Regions from separate parts of the Azotobacter armeniacus genome, predicted to be linked through region 1. Evidence: predicted binding sites of a transcription regulator. Region 1 holds the regulator's gene; the other holds the start of a gene.
The links. The regulator FliA, encoded in region 1, starts transcription of late flagellar genes. The targets are predictions, from matches to a motif close to CTAAAGTTTNNNNNNNNNNNGCCGNTAA.

Region 1 (3,398 bases):
GGCTGGCCGACATCGCCGCCCCCCACGAGAGTCTGCAGCTGAGCCACCGTGGTCGACCGCGGTGGCTGGAGCTGCGGCATCTGCCGGTCCGCCTGCGCGTCGCCGGCAACCGTTCGGGGGAACCGATGCTCTGGCCGGTAGAGGCCTGGTTCGGCACCCTGCGCGATGGCGACAGCGGCCAGCCGCTCGGCCAGCGCCACTGGCTGGCCTGGTCGCCGGAGCCGGGCCGCCAGGCGCTCGCCGGGCAGGCGGAGGGGCTGCGTCTGCAATTGGCCTGCGATGACTTGCCGGCGCTGACCCTGCGTGCCTGGCAGGCCCTCGGCGAGGCCCTGGGAGCGCTGCAGGCGGAGCTGCGGCTGTTCCTCGCCGCCGCCTTGGCCGCCAGTGCCAGTCGTCTGGACCAGTCCGCGGAGAACTGGGCGATGGACCTGCGTGCCCGGCTGGCCGGTCTGGGTAGCGGGCGGCGTCTGCGCGGTTCCGGTCAGCAGCTCGATGCCCTGCTGCATCTTCTGATGGCTGGCGATGCCTTCCGCCAGCTCGGCGGCGAGCGCGTTCACTGATGGCCGCTCCGGAGGATCAGGACGGGTTCGGCCTGCTCGATCAGGCCGCGGGGCTGCGGAGCTGGGCGGAGCAGCATGGGGGGGACGCCGGGGAGGTGCCCGTCGCCGCGCTGTCGTCCGGCACCCCCGAGGAGCCGCGCCCGACCCTGATGGTGGTCGGCCTGCCGCCCGGCTCGCAGCGCCAGCGTCTGGAGCGGGTGCGCCAGACCCTGCAACGCTGGCAGGCCCATGGCCATGCCTGGGTCGGCGATCCGGCCCGCTGGCAGCTGGTCGCCCTGGAAGAGGACAGCCCGCACCTGCATACCCTGGCCTGCCAGCAGCCGCGCTGGGCCCTCTGGGTCGAAGGCGATCCGGACAGCTTCCGCCGCGCCTACCTGTGCCTGCGCTGGTTGCGCGAGGGCGGCGGGCCGGCCCGGCTGCTGGTCCTGCACCCTGGGTTCGCCTCGCACGCTGGGCTGCTCGACAACCTGCGCCAGGCCGCGAGCGCTTTCCTCGAGATCGAGCTGTTGCTGCTGGCCGAGCGACCGAAAGGGCATGAGGGATGAGCCAGGGCATCGAAGCGGAGGCCGGTCCTGCCGGCAGCGGCGCAAGGGCATTCATGCCAATTATTTCGGGCGGATTTCTGGGCATCCTGTTGCTGGCCCTGCCGGCTTTCGCGCTGGATGCAGAGGCCGCACCGGGCAGCTGGCAGGCGCGGATTGCCAGCCTGCGCCTGGCGCTGCCCGGCCGGGAAAGCGCATCCGATGCCCTGCAGCCGCCGGCGCTTGCCCAGGGGCAACGCCTGGCCGGGGTGCGCTGGCGCTTCGCGCTTGCGGCCGGTGCGCCGGTCCGGGCCTGGCTCTGCCACCCGGAGCGCTGCATCGAGCTGTCCGCTGGCCGGGGGCGCAGCACCGCCCTGGCCGGGCTGGACGCCGGGCAGCCACTGCAGTTCCGCTTTCGCCTGGCGCCCCGCGCCGAACCGCAGCCGGTGCGGGAAATCGAGCTGATCGCCGAATACCGCTAGGCTGACTATGCCGCTATTTCCCAAAGCCCGGAATAGCCCGTTTCCCCGGCGACTGTTCGACGCTTTCCGGGCGCTTCCCCAAGGCGAGAATGCCGACCGGAGAGCCTCCGTCCGGCCAGGATCGGCCCCGGCAGCGCCGGACAGGACAGGCCGTTTTTCGTCATGCTCCAGGTCAGTGGAATGTATACGGCACAGGGCAAAATCAGACAGCGCGACCTGCTTGAGCAGTACCTGCCGCTGGTGCGCCGGCAGGCCTTGAACCTGCAGACCAGGCTGCCGGCCAGTGTCGAGCTGGACGACCTGATCCAGGCCGGCACCATCGGTCTGCTCGATGCCCTCCCGCGTTACGACGCCAGCCAGGGGGCCACTTTCGCCACCTTCGCCAGCCTGCGCATCCGTGGTGCCATGCTCGACGAGCTGCGCAGCCGCGACTGGGTGCCGCGCAGCGTACGGCGCAATGCGCGCCTTCTGGACGATACCCTGCGCCGGCTCGAGCAGCGCCTCGGCCGGCCCGCCGAAGAGCGCGAGATCGCCGCGGCCATGGGGCTCGAGCTGGCCGACTATCGGCAACTGCTGCTGGACAGCAACGGCAGCCAACTGGTGGCCATCGACGAGCTGGGCGAGGACGAGGTCGATGCCATGAGCGTCGGGCACTACGCCTCGCCTTTCGCCGAGCTGGCCGAGGGGCGCGACATGGAGCGGCTGGTCAAGGCCATCGAGGCGCTGCCCGAGCGGGAGAAGCTGGTGCTCGGCCTGTATTACCAAGAGGATCTCAATCTCAAGGAGATCGGCGCCGTGCTGGGCGTCAGCGAGTCCCGCGTCTGCCAGCTGCACAGCCAGGCGGTGGCCCGTCTGCGCAACGGCCTGGCTGGCTAGCCTTTAGCTTCTGGAGTGGCCGGCCAGCCGTGGTTTGCGTGAAGGACATGACACCGCCAGAGGAGCGGCGTCGAACGGAGGATGAAAATGGCTCAGGCCAGCGATGCCTATGCACGCATCGATAATTCAGACACATGTCGGGAACTGCTCGAGCAGCTCTGCGAGCGCGGCGGTGCCCGGCTGATTGGCTTCTCGCCGGACCATCCGTCCTTGCCCGTGGTGTTGATGGAGGCTCTCGTCGGGGAGCGGCTGACTCTGGATCTGACCGCGGTGCCGGTCGTGGCTTCCCAGCTGGAGGCCGGGCAGGCGTGCCGGCTCGCCGGGCGGGTGGCCGGAACCCTGCTGCGCAGTGCCCCGCTGGGCGGCTGGCAGCGGCTGAGCGTCCCGGGCCGCATCCAGTTGACCAGCGCCTGGCCCGAGTGGCTGGAGGTTCTCCATCGGCGCGGCACCTTCCGCGCCGAGCTGAGCGCCCGTATTTCGGTGAAGGCCGAGGTGCGGATGACTGCGGACGACCGGCCGATCCTGGGACGGCTGCTGGATCTGTCGCTGGGCGGCTGCCGGATCGAGCTGCCGGCCAGCGCCGCTTCCGAGTTACAGGCCGGGCAGCATGTCGAACGGCTTTGCCTGCGCTTTCCCAATGGTCAGCAGCTCGACCTGCGCGGGCAGATTCGTCATCGTCAGCTTAACGACGACTGGCAGGCAGTCCGCTTCGGCTGTGCCTTCGTCGACCTCGCTGCCGAGGAAGAGCGGCGGCTCTACTTCTATGTGCGGGAGATCGAGCGGGAAAGCACCCGCAGTGTCGTCGGCGGCGACCCCTCGCGCATGCCCTCGCAGCTGTTCGTGCCGCGCGCGGCGGAGCCGGCGGCGGGCGCCTCGCGTCCTCACGGGCTGGACTACGCCACGCCCATGGCCCGACGCCTGGCCCGGCTGGCGCTATACCTCAACGGTCTCCTGGTGCA
Region 2 (3,398 bases), on a different contig from region 1:
GACGCCAGATCAGCTCGTAGAGACGCTCGGCGTCGCGCTCCATGCTGGACAGCTGGTTGGGCCTCAGGTTGACGTCGGAGGGGCGGATTGCCTCGTGAGCTTCCTGGGCGCCCTCCTTGCTGGTGTAGACGTTAGACTTGGCCGGCAGGTATTTCGCACCGAACTCGCCTTCGATGAAGCCGCGAGCCATGGCTAGGGCATCAGCCGAGAGGTTGGTCGAGTCGGTTCGCATGTAGGTGATGTAGCCAGCCTCGTACAGGCGCTGGGCCATCATCATGGTCTTCTTCACCGAGAAGCCCAGGCGGTTGCTCGCCGCCTGCTGCAGGGTCGAGGTGATGAAGGGCGCCGAGGGCTTGCTGCGGGTCGGCTTGTCCTCGCGCTTGGCCACTGTGTAGCTGGAGGCCTTGAGCTTCTCCAGCGCGGCCAGCGCCTGAGCCTCGTTGAGCGGGCGGAAGGCCTCGCCGTTCTCTTTCGCCACCTCGAAGCGCACCTTGTCGCCCCGGGCGGTGCCCAGATCGGCATGGATCTCCCAGAACTCCTCCGGGATGAAGACGCGGATCTCCCGCTCGCGCTCGACGATCAGCTTCACCGCCACCGACTGTACGCGGCCGGCGGACAGACCGCGGGCGATCTTCTGCCAGAGCAGCGGCGAGACCATGTAGCCGACCACCCGATCGAGAAAGCGCCGCGCCTGTTGCGCGTTGACCCGGTTGATGTCCAGCTCGCCCGGCTGGGCGAAGGCTTCCTGGATTGCCTTCTTGGTGATCTCGTTGAACACCACGCGCCGGTAGCGGCTGTCGTCGCCGCCGATGGACTCGCGCAGGTGCCAGGCGATGGCCTCCCCCTCGCGGTCCAAGTCGGTGGCGAGATAGATGGTGTCGGCTTCCTTGGCCAGGCGACGCAGCTCGTCGACCACCTTCTCCTTGCCCGGCAGGATCTCGTAGTGGGCCTTCCAGCCGTGTTCGGGGTCGACCCCCATGCGCGCGATCAGCTGGCGCTTGGCCTTCTCCCGGGGCGACAGCGCCGGCGCCTCGGCCGCGCTCTTGCCACGCTTGGCCGGCTCCTTGGCGGTACTGGCCGAGCCGCTGGTGGGCAGGTCACGGATGTGGCCGATGCTCGACTTCACCACGTACTGGCTGCCCAGATACTTGTTGATGGTCTTGGCCTTGGCCGGGGATTCCACGATGACCAGCGATTTACCCATGGATCGGAGTGTTCCTAATTCGAAAGATGAAAGCGGGGGAGCGTCTATCGGCCTGCCGGGTCAGTGCTTGAACGCAAGTTCGGCCGAACGAGGTTCCGAGACAAGGCGCTGTGACGGGTCATAGCCGGGCTATGGCAAGGAGCGGCAACGCAGTATCAGGGCCTCGGACGCCGAAAGTGACTCATCGAACCGACCGCAAGGCTCTAGCTTGGCGCTATATATAGTGGCCGCCGACGCGAGGTCAAGGGCAGCACGGTCGTACTTGTGGCTCAGATGGCTGGAAAAGCCGGGGTTTCCGCTCGAATCAAAGCAAAGCGCGGCATCTGGCGGCCGTCAACTTCGACGCTTCCGGCGAACATCGCCAGCGGCCGGACCCACAGCCCAAAATCGCCGTACAGGGCCTGGTAGACCACCAGCTCCTCCTCGCTTTCGGAGTGCCGGGCCATACCGAGCACGCGGTATTCGGCCCCCTTGTAATGGCGGTAGAGACCGGGTTGCATAGTCATGGCGTCCTCACGGTGGTGAATGCGCCCAAGAGACGCGGAAACGCAAGACCGGGGCACAGGGCCCCGGTCTCACAAGTAGCGGCTGGATGGCTTCAAACGCGTTCGAAGACGGTGGCGATCCCCTGGCCGAGGCCGATGCACATGGTCGCCAGCCCCAGGGTGCCGCCCTTCTGGCGCATGATGTTCAGCAGGGTGCCGGAAATCCGCACCCCGGAGCAACCGAAGGGATGGCCCAGGGCGATGGCGCCGCCGTGCAGGTTGACCTTGTCGTCCAGCAGATCGAGCAGCTTGAGGTCCTTGAGCACCGGAATGGCCTGGGCGGCGAAGGCCTCGTTGAGTTCGACGAAGTCGATGTTGGCCATGGACAGCCCGGCCCGCGCCAGCGCCTTCTGGGTGGCCGGCACCGGACCGTAGCCCATGATCGACGGATCCACCCCGACCACCGCCATGGCGCGCACCACGGCCAGCGGCTGGATGCCCAGATCGCGGGCACGCTGGCCGGACATGACGATCATGCAGGACGCGCCGTCGGTGATCTGCGAGGAGCTGCCCGCGGTGACGGTGCCGTTCTTCGGATTGAACACCGGCTTGAGCTTGGCCAGCCCCTCCAGGGTGGTGTCCGGGCGGATCGTCTCGTCCTGCTCGAAGACCCGCAGCAGGCCGTGCTCGTCGTGGCCCTCGGTCGGCACGATCTCCTCGGCGAAGTGGCCCTCGACCGTGGCGCGGTGCGCCCGCTGGTGCGAGCGCAGGGCGAAGGCGTCCTGCTGCTCGCGGCTCACGCCGTGCATCATCGCCAGCATCTCGGCGGTCAGCCCCATCATCCCGGCGGCCTTGGCCACCTGCAGGGACAGCTTCGGGTTCGGGTCGACTCCGTGGGTCATCGGCAGATGCCCCATGTGCTCGACGCCGCCGACCACGAACACCTCGCCGTTGCCGGTCTGGATCGCCTGCACCGCGCTGTGCAGCGCGCTCATCGAGGAGCCGCACAGGCGGTTGACGGTCTGCGCGCCGCTGCTGTGCGGGATCGGTGTCAGCAACGAAGCCATGCGCGCGATGTTCCAGCCCTGCTCCAGGGTCTGGTTGACGCAGCCCCAGATCACATCCTCGACCTCCGCCGGATCGATCTGCGGGTTGCGCGCCAGCAGCTGGGTGATGAGGTACGCCGAGAGGTTCTCGGCACGGGTGTGGCGATGCATGCCGCCCTTGGAACGGCCCATCGGGGTACGGGCGAAGTCGACGATGACGGCGTCTTGCGGATTCAGACTCATGACTCGGCTCTCCCTCGCTCAGGCAAAGAACGTCCGGCCCTGGCGGGCCATTTCGCGCAGTTTTTCGGTCGGTTGGTACAGCGGCCCCAGGTCGGCGTGACGGTCGGCCAGCTCGACGAAGCGGGCGACGCCGAGGGTGTCGATGTAGCGCAGTGCACCGCCGCGGAAGGGCGGGAAGCCGATGCCGTAGATCAGACCCATGTCGGCCTCGGCGGCCGACTCGACGATGCCCTCCTCCAGACAGCGCACCGTCTCCAGGCACAGCGGCAGCATCAGCCGGTTGACGATCTCCTCGTCGTCCAGCTCGCGCGTCTCGCGGACCAGCGGGCGGAGCAGCTCGGCCACCTGCGGGTCCTCGAGCTTCTTCGGTTTGGAACTACCGTCGTGCTCGTAGGCGTAGAAGCCGCTGCCGCTCTTCTG

Region 2: a site for FliA is predicted at 1,249-1,276, ahead of topA (type I DNA topoisomerase). Genes of this name have one in related genera too.

Annotation. Positions count from the first base shown of each region.
Region 1 covers NZ_BAAGYK010000134.1:50,668-54,065, forward strand. The annotation lists gene flhF (flagellar biosynthesis protein FlhF) at 1-560, shown strand, start outside; gene ACYVD0_RS18005 (hypothetical protein) at 560-1,105, shown strand; gene ACYVD0_RS18010 (flagellar protein FlhE) at 1,159-1,563, shown strand; gene ACYVD0_RS18015 (RNA polymerase sigma factor FliA) at 1,744-2,439, shown strand; gene ACYVD0_RS18020 (PilZ domain-containing protein) at 2,527-3,398, shown strand, end outside.
Region 2 covers NZ_BAAGYK010000112.1:457-3,854, reverse strand. The annotation lists gene topA (type I DNA topoisomerase) at 1-1,204, opposite strand, end outside; gene ACYVD0_RS14750 (DUF1653 domain-containing protein) at 1,474-1,710, opposite strand; gene fadA (acetyl-CoA C-acyltransferase FadA) at 1,803-2,978, opposite strand; partial or broken gene ACYVD0_RS14740 (3-hydroxyacyl-CoA dehydrogenase family protein) at 2,997-3,398, opposite strand, start outside.